3 regions of the Plantactinospora sp. CNZ321 genome follow, and region 1 is predicted to be linked to each of the others. Evidence: riboswitches for the same ligand, from Rfam matches in the RefSeq annotation. Region 1 holds a riboswitch; each other region holds the start of a gene.

Region 1 (5,998 bases):
CCTGCCGAGGAGGGCAAGCCCGTGCGACTGGATCCGTACAGCTCCGACCCGCCACCACCGTTGACGCTGGAACAACAGAACGAGCGACTGAAAGTCGAGCTTGCCTCCTGCCAGCAGGCCCTGTGCCACCTACAGTCACGGCTGACCGAGGCCAAGGTCCGGCTGGCGATGATCAGTCGGATCGTCCGGGACGTCGAACGGACCAGACGCGCGCCAGGCGTTTCCTTCGCCGCCGTCCGGGCGGCGCTGTACGTCCAACCCGACCGGCTCCGCAATCTCGGCGCCGATCTACCCATTCTGTAAATGAGGCTGAATCTCGTGAGGTGGCGCCCTATCGCCGATCTGGTTGCCACGTCGCGGCCCGACGGGTACCGCCCAATTTCGCAGCCGGCCCGACAGCTGAGTCACGCAAGATCGCCCACGCCTTACCGCCCGCAGCCTGAAACTACGGCTGCAACGCCCTCGCCTTCCACCCATCACCGCCGACACCGAGTCCGAAAAGGGCGCCTCCGCTCGTCTGGGGGGGGTGGTGTTGGCGCACCCGGATCGCGTAACCCGGGCCCGGGCTGCACGTGGAACTCGCCCAGCGGGGTGCGTACCTCGGCTACGACGGGATGGCCCGGCAAACCGGGCCGGATCCGTGATCCGCGGGCCGCAGGGATGCCGCCGACATGCCGAGACACCGGCACGTCGGCGGCGGCCGGGGGCTATCCGGCCCGGTACGCGTCGACGATGGTCTGCTCGACGCCGCTGCCCGCGTCACCGTGGGCCGCGACCTTCAGCGAGACCGACTGGCCGGCGTCTGGTTGCGGCAACTGGGCCTGGTACGTCCCGTCGCCGGAGCGGTCGACCCGCACGGGTTGCCAGGTGGTGCCGCCGTCGAGGGAGACGGAGAGCGTGAAGGAGGTGCCGACCTCGGGCCCAGCTGAGCCGCCGGGGCGGTGTGCCGCCCACCGGCGAACCGGTCGCCCGGTGTCTGGGGTTCCGGCCCGGGCTCGGACGGTCAGGCTGCCGGCCCGGCCGGGCCGGTCCCGTCGAGTGCCGCCCGCAGCAGCGTGCGGGTCTGCTCGTCGAAGGCGACCAGCCGGATCGACTCGACCGCCGACGGCGTGGACCGGAGCGTATCGACCGCGATCCGGGCCGCCCGGTCGGCAGGAAAGCCGTAGACCCCGGTGGCGATCGCCGGAAAGGCCACGCTGCGCGCACCCACCTCGTCGGCGACCGCCAAGCAGCGGCGATAGCAGGAGGCCAGCACCTCGGCCTCGCCGAATCCGCCGCCCGCCCAGACCGGACCGACGGTGTGGATGACGTTGCGGACCGGCGGGTCGAGGTCGAACGCCGGGGTCGCCACCGCCTCGCCGGGTGGGCAGGGTGCGAGCGCCCCGCCCGCCTCGGCGAGCCGGGGACCGGCCGCGCGGTGGATGGCACCGTCCACACCGCCACCACCCAGCAGCGACTCGTTGGCGGCGGTGACGATCGCGTCCACGCGTTCCCGGATGATGTCGCCACGGACGACTTCGATGGTGACCATCCGCCGATGATGCCAGTCGGCGCGGCACCTGTCCGCACAACGCGACCGCCCCGCGACCTGGCGGCCAGGTGGCGGGGCGGTGGCGTTGTGCTGCGCGGGCTGTTCTGCTGCTCGGGCTACAGCATCGAGACGTGCACGTGGTCGGTGTGGTCGCTCGGACCGCTGTAGGAACTCCAGCCCCGGTCCGGGAACCAGATTTCCTTGTACCAGATCACGTAGAGGATGCCGAGCCGGTCCGCGTTGCGGATCAGGAACGCGGCCAGGTCGTTGCCGTACTTCATCTGGTCGTCGTTGGCGGCCCGGCTGAAGCCGGAGTTGCGCAGCGACCAGTCGCAGGCGCGGCCCTTCGGGTGCTCGAACGGCCCGCCGGGCCGGTAGCAGCCGACGAACCTCTTGAAGCCCGCCCGGCGCACCTCGTTGTACATGTGCAGAGTCCGGGCGGTGACGCAGCCGCTGGTGGTCGGGTCGTTCTTGTTGCAGGGCAGCCCCGGGAAGCCGTCCGCCATCCCGGGCCCCGGCCTGGCCACCGGCGAGGTGGCCGCCACCAGCCCCTTGTCGGGGCGCGAGTTGCCACCCACCAGGGCGAGCGCCTTCGCCGCGTCCGACTGCTGCTTCTTGATGATTTTCTCTTGCGCGGCCTGCTTGGCGACCTCCTCGTCGATCGCCTTCTTGGCCGCACCGACCTCGTCCCGCGCCTGGTTGAGCGCGCGGATCTTGCTGTTGTTGAACATGTTCAACTCGTTGAGCGCGGACGCCCGCTCCATGAACGAGCTGGCCGAGGGGTCGGACGAGTTGTTGGTCAGCAGCATCGATATCGCGCTGAGCTTGCCGCTGCGGTACGACTCGGCCGCGATCTCGCTCGCCTCCGGCGTGAGTGCCGCGAGGCGGGCTTCCGCCTGCTTCAACTGGGTGCCGAGTTGCTGCTGCCGCCGCTGGGACTTGACGCGCTCGGCCTTCGCCTCGGCGAGCCGCTTGCCTGCGCTGGCGAGCACCTCTCCGAGTACCGGTGAGTCGGCCTCCTCCTCAGGAGCCGGCTTCGGCGCTGGCGCCGCCGACGCCTCCGAGGGGACCATGACCAGTGCTGCGGCGGTGAGCAGTGCCAGGGCAGTCGCCAGTGTTCGGCGTAGGGGTGCCCTCACATGTATCCCTTCCGTCGGCCGCCGACCGGGTTAGCTGACGGGTTCGGGATGGAAGTGGTCCCTACCGCTGTCGCGGATTCACCCCAGGGGTGCGTGGGTCCCCGGCTCGCCGTGTGGCGATTAGGCGGCGATCAGCGCCGGCGCCACGCGGCATCCGGCGGCTATGAACGGCAGACAGCATACCCGGTTTCGCTTCTCGAATGGCAAGACCCAATCATGGCCAAAGGCGTTGTCGGGCAACGACTATCAGTAATCACTGCGCTTCGGACGCATCGAAGAGCATGCTTTGTCCGCCATTATCGACTTGCTGCTGTCGGCTATTTACCAAGCGCGTTCCCACCCGCTCGACGTGCGGAAACGTGTCCAGGTTGGTCAGTCGGTGATTCTCCGGTCACCATGGGCGCCAGGGTGTTGTGCCGCACGGCCACCGGCCACGGTGCCGGCCGAGAGCAGACCCACGGTCACCACAACCCGGTGCCGCGACACGCGGCACGGCGGACTACGTGTCCGGCACGGCGTGTCGAACTCGCCTGCACCCCCGGACCTCCCCGGAGCGCCGCATCTCCCCGGAGCGCCGCGCGCCGGCTACCCGATCGGCGCCCCCGCAAACTCGGTCGGCCCCCGGAAGACCCGGGCCGGACTGGCCGGGCCACCCGTGGCGGATGAGGATGAAGACCGGCCGCGCGGGTATCCGCGTCCGCGATGGTGCGGCGGGTGGAGGAACGAGTGCGCGGACGCGCGGTACCGGCGACGACCGTCGGTGCCGCGCTGGCCGCCCAGGTGGTACCGGCGCTGACCGTGCTGCCCGGGGTACGGCTGAGGTTCTTTCCCCGGCTGAGCGGACGTGGCTCTCCGGGCCACGTCGCGCTGACCTTCGACGACGGCCCGGACCCGGCCTCCACCCCGCTCTTCGTCGAGACCCTGGCCGCACACCGGACCCGGGCGACGTTCTTCCTGCTCGGGTCGATGCTGGCCCGCGCACCCGAACTCGGCCTGGACCTCGCCGCCGCCGGGCACGAGGTGGCGGTGCACGGCTGGGCGCACCGGAACCTGCTGCTCCGCGGCCCGCACGCGACCTACCGCGACCTGGCCCGCACCCGGGAGCTGATCGGCGCGGTGACCGGGCGGACGCCCCGGTACTTCCGCCCGCCGTACGGGGTGCTCAGCACCGCCGCCCTGATGGCCGCCCGCCGGCTGGGCCTGACCCCGGTGCTCTGGACCTGCTGGGGGCGGGACTGGACCCGGTCGGCGACCCGCACCTCGGTACTCGACACGCTGCGCGCCGGGCTGTCCGGCGGCGGCACCGTACTGCTGCACGACTCCGACTGCACCTCGGCGCCGGGCTCCTGGCAGGCCAGCCTCGCCGCGCTGCCGTACCTGCTTGAGGAGTGCCTCCGCCGGGGCTGGCGGGTCGGCCCGCTCGGCGAGCACGGCTGATCCGGCGCCGCCGTGCTCAGCCCACAGTCAGCCCACCCGATCGGTCACCTCGCCGGGTACCGCCTCGGCACGACTGCCGGGCACCGGCGGCGGGGCCGAGGCGGCGGTGCCGACCGCCGGCCGCGCTCCGGAGCGCGGGTGCCGGACCCGGGTCACCACGCCGACGTGCGCCCGCCGCGCGGCCTGGAGCGCGGTGAACAGCCCGTACGCACCGCGACCGACCAGCCGGTGCTTGAGTCCGGCGGCACCGCCCGGCGGCTGGTAGCCCGCCGGTGGCAGGTGGGCCCGGTACCGGGTGACGATCTCGGCGAAGAACTCGCGGCGGCGGCCCGGCGGCACCCGCCGGGGATGGCCGAGCACCTGCAACAGGTGCCAGATCATCCGCTGGAAGATCAGGTGACGCAGTTCGGCCGACACCGCCGGGTCGGCGTCCAGGCCGGCCAACACCCGGTCCCAGTGCGCGAAGACCTCGAAGTGCCGTTCGCTGACCGTCGCGGTGATCGCGCCCTCCGGGCGCTGCCGGTAGGCGTAACAGCAGCGGTCCAGCAGGGTGATCCGCCGCGCGGCGAGCATCAGCGGGAAGCTGAACGAGACGTCCTCGTACCAGCCGGGCTCGAACCCAAGGCCCAGGTCGAGGAGGAACCGGCGCCGGATCACCTTGTTGCAGGTGATGTGCAGCACCGACAGCAGCCCGGGGCGCTCCCGGAGGGTGAACGTCTCCGGCACCGGCTTCCCGGCACCGACCTGGGAGAGCGACAGGTGCCGGGTCCCGCCGTTCGGGTAGTACCGGGTGTAGGCGGTGATCAGCAGGTCCGGCCGGGTCCGGGTCAGCCGCTCGGCGACGGCCCGCAGGCTCCCCTCCGGCAGCCAGTCGTCGCCGTCGACGAACCACACGTACTCGCCGGTGGCCCGGGACAGGCCGGTGTTGCGGGCCGTCCCGAGCCCCTGGTTGCGGTCCAGGGTGACCACCACCAGCCGGGGGTCGCGTTCGGCGTACCGGGCCAGGATCGCCGCGCTGCCGTCGCTGGAGCCGTCGTCCACCGCCACCAGTTCGAGGTCGGGAAAGGACGGGTCGAGAATGGAGTCCAGGCAGTCCGCCAGGTACGCCCGCACCTGGTAGACCGGGACTATCACGCTGAGCAGGGTCACCGTGCACAACCTCCAGTGGAGGACGGAGACCGAATAGTAGCGCCGAGTAATCGGACGCCACGCGCTCAGTAACTATCGAGTGACCAAATTGTGATTTGTCACCCGAGCCCGGCCACCCAGTTCCACAGGTCGACCACCCACCCGGTCTGGCGCAGGTACGCCACCCCGACCCCGGCCAGGAAGATCCCGGTGACCAGGTGCGCGCCCCGGGCACTGCGGCGGATCCGGCCGAGCTGACGCTCCCAGACCACCCGGCCGACCAACCGGGCCAGCGCGAAGAGGCCGACCGCGACGAAGAGGGTCAGCACGAAGGTGACCACCGGACTGGTCAGGTCGCCCCGCGACGAGATCGCCCAGATTCCCCAGCAGACGAAGGCGAAGAGGCCGCCCATCATGCTCCAGTGCCGTCCGATGCGCAGCTGGCGCCAGTGGTAGCCGGGCGGAAGCTGCTGCCGCTCCTGCTCCATCACCGGCCACCCGGTGCCGGTCGGCTCGTGCGGCGCCTCCGGCTCGGTACGCGGCCGCGGCACCCCGACCTGCGCCACACCCCGCCGGAATCCCTCGGTCCCCGGCGGCATCCCCGGTCCCTCCGCACCGGGCGGCATCTCGACGGTCCGCTCGGCCCACGGCTGCGTCTGGTCTGCCATCTGTCCTGTCCTCCCCATCGGGTCGGGCCCGAACCCGTCCCCAGTTCCGAGGGTAACCAGCCGGTAAACACCTCGCCGAGCCGGCGTGGATCGGT
Region 2 (5,998 bases), 1.7 Mb from region 1:
GCCAGCAGCGCCGCCCCGCCCCGGATGTTCGCCGCCGGTTCGGCGCGGAGCAGGTGCTCGTCGGCTCCGGTCAGTGCGGCGGCGGCGTCCAGGGTCTGCCCGCCGGGGGGTGGGGCGCCGGTCCGGTCGGCGTGCGGGCCGGCGGGTCCGGTCGCGGGGCGGGCGGGTCGGGCCGGGTCGCCGCGCCGGTCCTCGCCGTGTTCGGGATGCCCCGGCTCGGCGGCGAGTCCGGCGACGTCGGTGAGGTGCATCGGGCCGTACCCGCCGCTGGTGCTCGGCGTGCCGGCGTTGGTGTCCCAGCGGGATTCCAGATAGGAGACGCCGAGCAGCACGCTCTCGGGTACGCCGAACTCGGCCGCCGCCGCGGCGTACTCCTGTTGCCGGGTGTCGGGGGCCGCGACGGCGGCTGGCGCGGGGCTGGCCGGCAGCAGCGCGGCGGCGCCGGCGATCGCGACCCCGATCGCGAATTTCCTGCTCAGCGGGTGTGTCGTGGGAAGCATCGAACCTCCATGAGCCGGGAGTGGCCTTGATGATCACCCTCCACCCGGGACCGTTGTCGGTCAATACCTGCCGAGCATGCTGCTCACCATGTAGAAATCTTTCACTCACTCCACCACGGATACCGAGCGTGTCCGGCGGACCCGGCGGGGTCCGAACGGCTTTCCCACCGTCAGCGACGGCCCCAATACCTAACGAATCGACTCCAATCACGGGGTTGCGTTTGGATAACACCCTTCTCTAGTGTTGGGGACCGTCGAGCCGACGGCAGGCCGCCTAGCCGGGCGGCGACGTCTCGACACCGCCGAATCGTCACACTCAGCGAACCGGGGACCCGAGCTTCATGGGGTGAATCCGCGTCGAACGCGGTAGGGCGACAATCTTCCCGCCCGAACCCGTCAGCTAACCCGGTAGGCGGGCTACGGAAGAAGGAGTACGGACCCCGGTGGCTCCCCCTGCCCCGCTGCGGTCGTCATCCCTCCGGTCGGCATCCACCGACTCCGGGGACACGAAACCGCGCTCTCGAAGGTCCATTCTCGCCATCGCGATCACCGCACTCGCCAGCGCCGCCGTGCTCTTCACCGGCACGACGCCGGCGCTCGCCGAGCCGACGGTGGCCGAGATCGAGCAGCAGATCGACACCGCCTGGCGCAAGCTGGAGCCGGTCGTCGAGAAGCACAACGCCACCCGGCAGGACCTGGCGGCGAAGAAGAAGCAGGCCGCCGCCCTGCAGAAGAAGATCGCCCCGCTCCAGTCGCAGATCGACGCCGCGATGAACCGGGTGAGCGACTTCGCCGTGCAGGCGTACAAGGGTGACAAGGCCTCGGCGGTCAACGCCCTGCTCACCTCGAAGTCGCCGACCGCGCTGGTCGGCCAGCTCTCGGTGCTCGACCAGTTCGCGCGGCAGCAGCAGCGCGAGGTGCAGGCGGTCGTCGCGCTCAAGGAGAAGTACGCCGCCCAGAAGGCCCCGCTGGACCGGCTGGTCAGCCAGCTGACCAAGACCGAGGCGGAACTGGCGGCGAAGAAGAAGGAGATCGACGCCGAGGTCGACCGGCTTCAGAAGCTGCGGATCCAGGCGTACGGGAACGGCTCGGCCGGCCCGCTGCGGCCCGCGCCCTGCCCGGCCACCTACCCCGGAGGCGCGGCCGGCAAGGCGGTCAAGTTCGCCTGCGCCCAGATCGGCAAGCCCTACAAGTGGGGTGCCGACGGCCCCGGCTCGTACGACTGCTCCGGCCTGACCCTGGCCGCGTGGGCCAAGGGCGGCGTCTCGCTGCCGCACAACGCCCGCGCCCAGCGCGGCGCGGTGAAGTCGGTCAGCCGTTCCGCGCTACGCCCCGGTGACCTCGTCTTCTACTACGCCAACCTGAGCCACGTCGGCATGTACGTCGGTGACGGCTGGATCGTGCACGCCTCCCGGGCCGGCGAACCGATCAAGATGAAGCGGCTGGGCACCGACATCCACAGCTTCGGTCGACCGGGCTGACGCCTCCCGGACCAGGCCAACGGCAGAACCCCCGTCGCGCGACTGCGGCGGGGGTTCTGCCGTTCGATCCGGGGTTGGCCGGCGCGTGGCGTGGCGTGGCGTCAGCCGGTGGGCCAGGTGCGCCAGTTCTGCCAGGAGCGGCTCGGGGTGGGACCGCGCTGCCCCTGGTAGCGCGAGCCGTAGACGGCCGACCCGTACGGGTGCGCGGACGGCGACGAGAGCCGGAAGATGCAGAGCTGACCGATCTTCATCCCCGGCCAGAGCCGGATCGGCAGGTTGGCCACGTTCGACAGCTCCAGCGTGACGTGTCCGGAGAATCCGGGATCGATGAAGCCCGCGGTCGAGTGGGTGAGCAGGCCGAGCCGGCCCAGACTCGATTTGCCCTCCAGCCGGCCGGCGAGCTGGTCGCCGAGGGAGATCACCTCCAGCGTCGAGGCGAGCACGAACTCGCCTGGGTGCAGCACGAACGGCTCGCCGTCCGGCACGTCGACCAGCGAGGTCAGGTCGTCCTGCTGCACGGCCGGGTCGATGTGCGTGTAGAGGTGGTTGTTGAAGACCCGGAAGAGCCGGTCCAGGCGTACGTCGATGCTCGACGGCTGCACCAGCGCGGGATCGAACGGCTCCAGCGCGAGCGTGCCCGACTTCATCTCGATCACTAGGTCGTGGTCGGAGAGCAGCACCGGATCACCTTAGCGAGTCGAGGGCGGCGACCGGCCGCGACCTCGCCGATGGGTGGGACGCGGGTGGGATCGGGGTAGGTGATCGAACATGTGTTCGATAGAATGTACGCATGGCATCCTGGTCCGAATTCGCCTCTGACGAGCCCCGACTCGCCGACGCGATCCGCGTCCTCATCCAGCAGTACGGCCCGGGTCTCGGCTACCTGGCGACCGTGCGCGCCGACGGTGGGCCGCGGGTGCACCCGGTGTCCCCGGTCATCACCGACGAGGGACTCTTCTGTTTCGTCGTCGACTCCCCGAAGCGGCGCGACCTCGAACGGGACGGGCGCTACGCGCTGCACTCGTTTCCGCCCGAGGAGAGCGACGACGAGGCGTACGTCGCCGGCCGGGCCCGGCCGGTGACCGACCAGGCCCGGGTGGACCGGCTCGCCGGCAACCTGCGGGCCGCGCCGCAGGTCGACTGGCGGCTCTTCGAGTTCACCGTCGACGTGGCGATGGTGGCCCGGCACGGCAGCAACGGCGCCACCCCGCTCGCCGGCGGAGAGCGGTCCGAGCGACCCGCCGTGCAGGTCTGGCTCGACCCGGCCGGTGCCGTCACCGCACCCGAGGGCAGCGTCGCCGGCCCAAGGCGACGCGGCCGGCGCCGGGCCGTCGAAGAGCAGCCGGTTCCGGCGTCCTGACCTACGGCTCCCGGAACGCCTTCCACGCCTTCAGCATCCGGAACACCTGGCCGTACGTGAACTCGTACATGCAGTCGTCGACGGAGTAGTCCATGAAATTGTGGACCGGGTCGAGGCCCGGCCCCGTCGGGCAGGAGTCCCGTCCCTCCGGGCAGCCGAAGGCCGGTTCCGCCTCGGCGGGCGTGTCGAAGACGTGGTCACCCTGGCCCGCACAGCCCTGCTGAAAGGTGTGGTAGAGATTCAGCCAGTGCCCGATCTCGTGGATGGCCGTGTCACCGGCGTCGTACGGCGCCGCCGTGCCGCCCGGCAGCGACTCGGCGAGCACCACCACCCCGTCGTACGGGTCGAGGTCGCCCTTCGGGAAGGTGGCCCAGCCGAGTAGCTGGTCCTCCAGCAACCCGGTGTAGATGTTCAGGGTGTGCTTGCCGCCGACCCGCAGCCCACGCTTCATCTGCGCCTCCGCCGGGCTCTCCGACACGATCGGATACCAGGCCGGGTTGACCACCCGGTTCACCTTCTTCAACCTGAAGCGGAACGGCGTCCAGGCCCCACCGGTACGCCCACCGAAGGCGTCGTTGAGCACCCTCAACTGGGCGCGGATCATCGACATCGGGATGTTCCCGCCGGCCCTGCTCCGGTTCTCGCTGACCACGTGGAACACCACGTCAACGGTGATCCCGAACCCCCTCCCCGGTACGCCGAGCGGCGCGACCCCGACCCGTTGCGCGTACGCCGAGTCGACCGCACGCTCCAGTTCGGCGGCCTCGGCCGGGGTCAGCTCGTTCGGCTCGGTGATGTGCGGCGCACCGGGCCTCGCCCTGGCGCCTCGGACCACGGTGTGGCCTCCAATCGGCGCGACACAGCCCGATTCGTCCGACCGCCGGGCCGAGTCCGGAGGTGCCGCCATCGCCGGACCGGGTACGAGCAGCAGGACGAGAAACATGCTCGCCATGCCGGTCACGCCGGAACGCGACGACCACCGCAGCCCACGAAACGCCATTGCTACACCCTTTGCATTCAGAGAGTCGTCCTGCGATGACGCAGAGACATAGTTGCAGGTGCGGCGGACGTTACTAGCCGTGGCCCGAGTTGCAAACGAGGCAGTACGGCGTGGTTCACGACCGATCCGAGCCGACGGAAGGTGCTCGGGGTCGTACGGCCGGGGAGGGTGAGTGCATGATCGGACCCGACCGGGTACAGTGGGGTCCGCTCGCGGGTGTAGTTCAATGGCAGAACATCAGCTTCCCAAGCTGACAGTGCGGGTTCGATTCCCGTCACCCGCTCCAGAAAGAGCCCTGGTCAGGCGGAAGCCGACCAGGGCTTTTCCTTATCGCTATCGTGCGTATGAGGCCGCTAAGGGACTCAACAGCGGCTCCTCGACGGTGATGGCTGGGGCGCGCCGCCGGGTGGTGGCGCGCCCCAAGCAGGTCAGGCGAGCGGCTTGGCCCGGGTGGCGGTCACCGCCGGGGTGCCGGTGGACAGGCCGGAGATCAGGTACGCCCGGTAGGTGCCGTTTGGTAGCACGGTCCACAGGTCCGGCGTGCCGTCGGTGTTGATGTCGGCGGCCCACAGCGTGCTGATGGGAACGCCGGTGTTCCAGTTCGCCGCCACCCGGTGCTGAATGTAGGTCAGCGTGCCGGTGCCGTCGCCGTTGTCGACCATGGTGACCCTAGTCCACAGGTACAGGTCGCCGGTGGTGGCGTTGCGTAGGAAGAGTGCGAGGCCGGAGGCGGTCTCGGTGCTGGCGATGCTCCAGTTTTGCCAGTCGGAGCCGCCCGTCGGGGTGGCGTTGGTCAGCGCGGTGGTGACGAAGTAAGCGCCCGGCGCGCCCAAGTTGGGGTGGTAGTCGAGGCGGTAACCGTTGGTGGCGTCACCGGAGATGCCGATCAGGTCCGGAAGGCCGTTGTCGAGTCCATCAGCGACGTATCCGTTGACCAGGGTCAGCGGCGAGTTGCCGTTGGCGTCGAGGAGCTGATCCCGGCCGATGACCGCCATGCCGCTGCCGTATGGGTTGGGCATCGTGCCGTCGCCGGCGCCCCTGATGACCAGGCCGACGCCGGCGTGGACCCCGCCCGGGTAGTAGACGAGGAAGTCCTCTTCGGTCTCACCGCGGAAGAGGCCGGTGATGATCTGCGCGCCGTCGAACTCGGCTGGGGATGCGGTGCCGCCGGCGCCGTTGCCGTGTAGGCCGATGTTGACGGCCGTCTGAACGTGGCCGGTGCCGACGCCGGTCTTGCGGGACTTCAGGCCGAGCGCGGACCAGACGCCGGACCCGAGTCCGGTGTCCGGGCCGCCGACAGTGACCAGGTCAGCGATGCCATCGCCGTTCAGGTCCTTGTCGACCTGGCCGGCGGTGATGGTGGGTGGAGTGGGCTTGGCAGCGGCCTGGGCGGGCAGGGCCGGGGCGAGCGCGGTCAGCGCGAGCGCCACGGGCGCGGTCCAGGCGAGCATGCGACGGGAGTTGACGGAAGCTGTCATGGGTTCCCTCGTGCTTTGAGGAGTTTGGCGATCGGACAGTACTGGACGACGGCAATCGCCGCCCCTGCCTTGTCGCCGACAAGTCCGAGAAGCCCATCAACACTCAAACCCGTGGCACCGAGCCCAAACCGCCGTCACGACGACGGCAACAGGAGCAGGGGAGAGCGATCAGCCAGTCC
Region 3 (5,998 bases), 2.1 Mb from region 1:
AAGGCGGCCCGGTCACCGCGCCGGGTGCTCAACTGGTAGCTGACCGGCTGGTAGTCCTGCCACCACGGGTACCCCCGACCGGGAAGTACGACGTGCTCCTGCGGTGGCGACACCTGCACCCCGCCGAAGCCCTTCGGGCCGAGCACCGTGCGGCACTCGTTGCCGATCGAGGCCCACGGCCACTGGAACAGGTGCACGATCACGTCTTTGCCGCCCGGGCTGGCCGGGCTGGCGGCGGCCGGCTCGGCCCGCCGATCGGCGAAACCCACCGCCAGCGCGGCGGCGAGCACCCCGGTCAGGACGGCGGCGGCTGTTTTTTGAGTGACGGCGGTCGGACCTCGTCGGGTACGCATCGGAACCTCCCGTGCGCGAGAGTGCGGGGACGGCTGGCCTGCAAGTTCTTGCAAATATTGCCGGGAAGCTACCACCGGATGTCGGGGCGGTAAAGCATTGTCGAAGCTGGATGTCTGCGCGGGTTTGCCAAGGTTGATCCGGGTTCGGCTTGCAGAGATCGTCGATCCGGCCCCGAAATGGAGAGCCATCGCCGCAGGTACCGGGCGGGCGGCTCGCCGCCCGGTACTTGCAGAACTTTCATCCTCGACATGATTCCCCGTCACACCCCGCTGTGGCAGCGGTCATTTGTCGGGCGGGGTGCGCTTCTGAACGACAGCAGCGTCGTGATTGCGAAGGGTCGTCGGCCACCGGCCCGGCGGCCTGGCGCGACTTCCTCCACGCCCTGCCCTCCCGCTGACCGCCGCGCTGGTGGGAAGGATCAGCCGCGCGGGGCGTACATGATGATGGCGACCCCGACCAGGCAGATGACGGCGCCGGCCAGGTCGTAGCGGTCCGGCCGGAACCGGTCCACCAGTACGGCCCAGCCGAGCGAGCCGGCCACGAAGACACCCCCGTACGCGGCGAGCACCCGGCCGAAGTGCGGATCGGGTTGGAACGCCGCGACGAAGCCGTACCCGGCCAGCGCCAGCATCCCGGTGGCGACGAAGAGCAGGCCGCGATGCTCGCGCACGCCCTGCCAGACCAGCCAGGCACCGCCGATCTCGGCGACGGCGGCGAGCAGGAAGAGCAGCAGCGAGCGCACGATCGTCACGCCCGCCATTGTCGCCGGCCGGGGCGGACGTCGACCGTCGGCATGGCCGGACGGCGGGCCCACGGTTTGCCCTGCATCGATGACTGTCTCTAAGCTTGGTCGGCGCCGTCACGCGACCGGTACGGGCTGGCCAGGTCGTCGCGGTGGATTGGTGATCATGGGAGCTGGTCACGGGAGCCCAACGAGGGGCGGTACGCGTCGCGCGTGCCGGTCACTCGTCGTCGTAACAGCACTGCCGGCACGCGCCAGGGACGGCGACGGGGCCGGCGGTTGTCCGAGAGGAACTCCCATGAGGATCCCCGCACCGTACCGTCCGTACCGTCGCGTCTCCCTGGCCCTGGCCGCAGCGACCGCGATCGCCGCGAGCGGCGTCGCCGTGGTCGGCACCGGCCTGACACCGGTCGCCCAGGCTGCCACCGGCTGCCTGGTCGACTACACCGCCAACCAGTGGACCGGTGGCTTCACCGCCGCCATCCGGGTGACCGCCGGGAACACCCCGGTCAACGGCTGGACCGTGACCTGGACCTACGGCGGTGACCAGCGGATCACCAACAGCTGGAACGCCCAGGTCAGCCAGTCCGGCGCGACCGTCACCGCCCGGAACGTGGCCTGGAACGGGTCGCTGCCGGCCGGCGGCTCCACCGAGTTCGGCGTCCAGGGCAGCTACGCCGCGAGTTCGGCGGCACCGAGCGGCTTCACCCTGAACGGCGAGTTGTGCAACGGCGCCGAGCCGACCACACCGCCCAGCACCGTACCGCCGACGACCGCGCCGCCGACGACGCCGCCCACCAGCGCACCGCCCACGGTGACGCCGTCGCCGACCGTCCCGCCCAGCACGCCGCCGCCGAGCGGCTGCGGTACGGCGGCAATCTGCGACGGTTTCGAGAACCAGACCGGTACGTCGCCCTCCGGCGACTGGAGTGTCAGCTACCCGGACTGCTCGGGCAGCGGCACCGCCAGCATCGACACCTCGGTCGCGCACCAGGGCACCCGCTCGGTACGCATCAACGGCGCCGTCGGCTACTGCAACCACGTCTTCGTCGGCTCCACCCGGGATCTCGGCAGCGTCGGACCGGTGCGCTACGCCCGACTCTGGGTACGGCACACCACCGCGCTGCCGACCTCGCACGTGACCTTCCTGGCCATGCGGGACGCCGCCGACGGCAACCGTGACCTGCGGATGGGCGGGCAGAACGGCGCCCTGCAGTGGAACCGGGCCTCCGACGACGCCACCCTGCCGGAGCAGAGCCCGAACGGTGTCGCGCTCAGCGCGCCGCTGCCGGTCAACCAGTGGACCTGCCTGGAGTTCATGGTGGACGGCGCGCAGGGCCGGCTCTCCACCTGGGTAAACGGCACCGCGGTGACCGGGCTGACCGCCGACGGTACGCCCACGCACGACGTCGACGGGCAGTGGTACAACCGGGCCAACTGGCGGCCGAACCTCACCGACCTGCGGCTGGGCTGGGAGAGCTACGGCGAGGGTGCGAACACGCTCTGGTTCGACGACGTGGCGCTCGGCTCGTCCCGGATCGGCTGCTGAACTGAGAGCCGGCTGCTGAGCTGAGGACCGGCTGCTGAGCTGAGAACCGGCGGCCGCTGAACGGAGAACCGCCGGCACTGCCCAGGGGTGGCGGGCGGTGTCGGCGGTTCTCGTTCGGTGTGCGGGTGCGGCCGATCAGTGCATCGACAGGTGCACGTGGTTGGTGTGGTCGCTGGACGGGTCCCCGTTGCCCCCGTTGTACGTCTTCCAACCGCTGCTCGGCAGCCAGATCTGCTTGAACCAGATCACGTACAGCACACCGAGTCGATCGGCGTTGCGCACGAAGTACGCCGCCAGGTTGTTGCCGTACGTCCGGTCGCCGCCGGTGGCCACCCCGCCGAACCCGTTCTTCTGGGCGGCGAAGTCGCACGCCTGTCCCTTCGGATGCTCGCCGCTGCCTCCGTTGCGGAAGCAGGAGACGAACCGGGTGAAGCCGGCCGCCTGGGCCTGCTTCAGCGCGTGCAGGGTGCGCGGGGTGATGCAGCCGCTGGTGGTCGGGTCGTTCTGACTGCACGACTCGTCCGGGAAGGAGCCGTCGGCGTTGCGGGGTGCCGGCCGCGCCGACCCGCCGCCACTGCCGCTGATCCCCGCGCCGGCGCCGCCGCTGTTGTTTGCCGCCGCCAGCGCCCGCTCGGCCTGCTTCTTGCGGGTCTCCATCACCTCGACCTGCTTGCGCTGCTCGGCGATCTCCTTGTCGAGCGCCGCCTTGGCCTGGGTCTCCTTGTCCAGGCTCTCCCGCAGCCCGCGCAGCTCCCGGCTCTCGTTCGCCGAGATGGTGTCGAGTGCGGCGGCCCGGTCCACCAGGCTGGTCGGAGATCCGCTGTTGAGCAGGGCCGAGACCTGTCCGAGCCGGCCGGTCCGGTATGCCATGTCGGCCATCCGGGCGACCCGCTCACCCCGGGTCGCCACCTCGGTACGCAGCGCGGCGAGCTGCTGGTTCAGTTCCTTCTGCCGCTTGACGGAGTTGTTCAGCTTGTTCTTGGCGTTCAGGTAGCCCTTGCTGGCGACCTGGAGTTGCTCGCGCAGGCTGTCGCTGCCTCCGTCGATGTCGTCCCCGCCGGGTGCCGCGGCCAGCACAGCGGCGGTCGCGTACTCCGGTGCCGCGGCGGCGGGTGCGCCGCCGAGTGCCGCGAGGACCATGCCCAGGGCGATGGCCGCGGTCGTCGCGGCCTTCCGGGACGGTCTCGTGGCGCTCCGCGCGGACGCCGGAGCCTGTCGGGTGGGTGCCAGGAACGGCATATGACAATGTCCTTCCGTCAGCCGCCGACCGGGTTAGCTGACGGGTTCGGGACGGAAGATCCCTACCGCTGGCGCGGATACACCCCTGGTACGTGGTTCCCCGGCTCGCGCGTGCGATTAGGCGACGGCCTCCGCAGGCGCCGGAGGGCGCCGCCCGGCGGAGACCGGAGCCGAGCTTACCGGCAGTTGTCGTCCGGGGATACGTGGCGTCGCTGCCGTCGAATTCACGATTCTCCTGCTTCAGACGGATGTATCCGGACAAAAATAGCGAGCGTGCGGACGAAACTTAAGATGCCGCTAACTATCGGTGAACCTCTACGCCTGCCGGGGGCGGATTTCCGACAGTTTCCGGCCGGTCGCCCCGACACGCAGCGTCGCGGCCGGTTACCAGTCGGTGGGTCCGCAGCCGCCCGGCGCGGCGTCCGGCTCGACCTGAAGGGTGGCGTGCGAGATGTCGAACTCCTCGCGCAACGCCGACCGGGCCGCCGCGAGTACGGTACCGACCTCCGCGTCGCTGTCCAGCCTCAGGTGCGCCGAGGCCACCTCCATCCCGGAGGTGAGGGTCCAGACGTGCAGGTCGTGTACGTCACACACCCCCGGCACGGCCGCCAGCCGGGTGCCTACGGCCGCCACGTCGAGATGCTCCGGCGCGGCCTGCACCAGGATGCGTACGGCGGTCCGGCCGAGCCGCCAGGTGCGGGGCAGAATGAACAGCCCGACCGCCAGGGCGACGATCGGATCGGCCCAGCGCCAGCCGGTCAGGATGATCACCACGGCGGCGACGATCACGCCCACCGAGTTGAGCAGGTCCCCGAGCACCTCGAGATAGGCGCCGCGCAGGTTGATGCTCTCCTGCGCACCGGGTCGGAGCAGGCCGAACGCGGCGGCGTTGGCCAGCAGGCCGAGTACGGCCACCGCGAGCATCGGGCCGGCCTCCACCCGGGGCGGGTCGGCGAACCGGCGTACCGCCTCGACCAGTACGTAGAGCGCCACCCCGGACAGCAGTACCGCGTTGGCCAGCGCGGCCAGCACCTCCAGCCGGTACAGGCCGAAGGTCCGCTGCGGAGCACCGACCACCCGCCGGGCCGCCGTGATCGCGGCCAGTGCCATCCCGATCCCGAGCACGTCGGTGAACATGTGCCCGGCGTCGGAGAGCAGCGCGAGCGAGCCGGTGACCAGTGCGGCGACCGTCTCCACCACCATCAGGACGGCGAGCAGCACGAAGGCGGCAACCAGCCGTCCCCGGTGCCGCTGCGCCGCCCGGATCAGCGGCACCCCGTGGTCGTGCCCGCCTCCCAACGCGTTCTCCTTTCCCCGCTGTCGATACTGCCGGCCGACGCGGTGTCGGGGGAGCCGGTCCCATCGAAGAGGCGACGCCGAACGCCCACCCCTCGGCACCGAGGGTGCCGGCGCCCGGCGCCCGGCGCTCGCGGGGCCGGCGCTCGGGGGGCCGGCGCTCGGGGGGCCAGAGGCGCGGTCGGGGTCCCCCGGGGCCCGGCAGACCGCCAGTGACTTGACGCATTCCCTTATGGGTATATGATGACTGCCATGGCACGAGCAGCGACGACGTCGGACGTCTTCAACGCGATCGCCGAGCCGCAGCGCCGGGAGATCCTGGTGCTGCTGCGGTCGGGTGAGTGGCCGGTGACCGACCTGGCCCGGGAGCTGGGGATGACCCAGCCGGGGGCGTCCAAGCACCTGCGGGTGCTCCGGGAGGTCGGGTTGGTGCGGGACCGCAAAGCGGGTAAGCAGCGCCTCTACGGCCTGGACGCCCGAGGGCTGCGACCGGTCCACGAGTGGACCGGCGGGTTCGAGCGGTTCTGGAACGAGAGCTTCGACCGGTTGGACGCATACGTGCAGGAACTGAAGAAGGCAAGGCAAGGGGAGTAGCTGATGGGTACGACGGGACGGGAAACGCCGGCGCGATCCGCGACGGCCGACCGGGAGATCGTGGTCTCCCGGGTCATCGACGCCCCGCGGGAGCTGGTGTTCGAGGCGTTCACCGAGGTGCGGCACCTGTCGCGCTGGTGGGGGCCGGAGGGGTTCACCACCACCACGCGGTCCTTCGAGTTCCGCGTCGGCGGGGAGTGGGACTTCGTGATGCACGGACCGGA

What was found. Region 1 has a riboswitch for cyclic di-AMP ahead of EV371_RS13780 (VldE C-terminal domain-containing protein). Riboswitches for the same ligand answer to the same signal wherever they lie in the genome.
Region 2: another riboswitch for cyclic di-AMP. It lies ahead of EV371_RS06010 (NlpC/P60 family protein); the one in region 1 lies ahead of EV371_RS13780 (VldE C-terminal domain-containing protein).
Region 3: another riboswitch for cyclic di-AMP. It lies ahead of EV371_RS04400 (coiled-coil domain-containing protein); the one in region 1 lies ahead of EV371_RS13780 (VldE C-terminal domain-containing protein).

Annotation. Positions count from the first base shown of each region.
Region 1 covers NZ_SHKQ01000001.1:3,072,023-3,078,020, reverse strand. The annotation lists gene EV371_RS13795 (hypothetical protein) at 22-303, shown strand; gene EV371_RS33395 (hypothetical protein) at 708-857, opposite strand; gene EV371_RS13785 (O-acetyl-ADP-ribose deacetylase) at 1,004-1,531, opposite strand; gene EV371_RS13780 (VldE C-terminal domain-containing protein) at 1,648-2,670, opposite strand; cyclic di-AMP (ydaO/yuaA leader) riboswitch at 2,674-2,807, opposite strand; gene EV371_RS13775 (polysaccharide deacetylase family protein) at 3,385-4,107, shown strand; gene EV371_RS13770 (glycosyltransferase) at 4,135-5,256, opposite strand; gene EV371_RS13765 (hypothetical protein) at 5,355-5,903, opposite strand.
Region 2 covers NZ_SHKQ01000001.1:1,356,516-1,362,513, reverse strand. The annotation lists gene EV371_RS06015 (N-acetylmuramoyl-L-alanine amidase) at 1-500, opposite strand, end outside; cyclic di-AMP (ydaO/yuaA leader) riboswitch at 791-931, shown strand; gene EV371_RS06010 (NlpC/P60 family protein) at 944-1,981, shown strand; gene dcd (dCTP deaminase) at 2,083-2,661, opposite strand; gene EV371_RS06000 (pyridoxamine 5'-phosphate oxidase family protein) at 2,772-3,341, shown strand; gene EV371_RS05995 (zinc metalloprotease) at 3,343-4,341, opposite strand; tRNA gene EV371_RS05990 (tRNA-Gly) at 4,554-4,627, shown strand; gene EV371_RS05985 (hypothetical protein) at 4,770-5,819, opposite strand.
Region 3 covers NZ_SHKQ01000001.1:1,009,780-1,015,777, reverse strand. The annotation lists gene EV371_RS04415 (carbohydrate-binding module family 20 domain-containing protein) at 1-353, opposite strand, end outside; gene EV371_RS04410 (YnfA family protein) at 773-1,105, opposite strand; gene EV371_RS04405 (cellulose binding domain-containing protein) at 1,395-2,645, shown strand; gene EV371_RS04400 (coiled-coil domain-containing protein) at 2,781-3,785, opposite strand; cyclic di-AMP (ydaO/yuaA leader) riboswitch at 3,891-4,018, opposite strand; gene EV371_RS04395 (cation diffusion facilitator family transporter) at 4,269-5,183, opposite strand; gene EV371_RS04390 (metalloregulator ArsR/SmtB family transcription factor) at 5,433-5,774, shown strand; gene EV371_RS04385 (SRPBCC family protein) at 5,778-5,998, shown strand, end outside.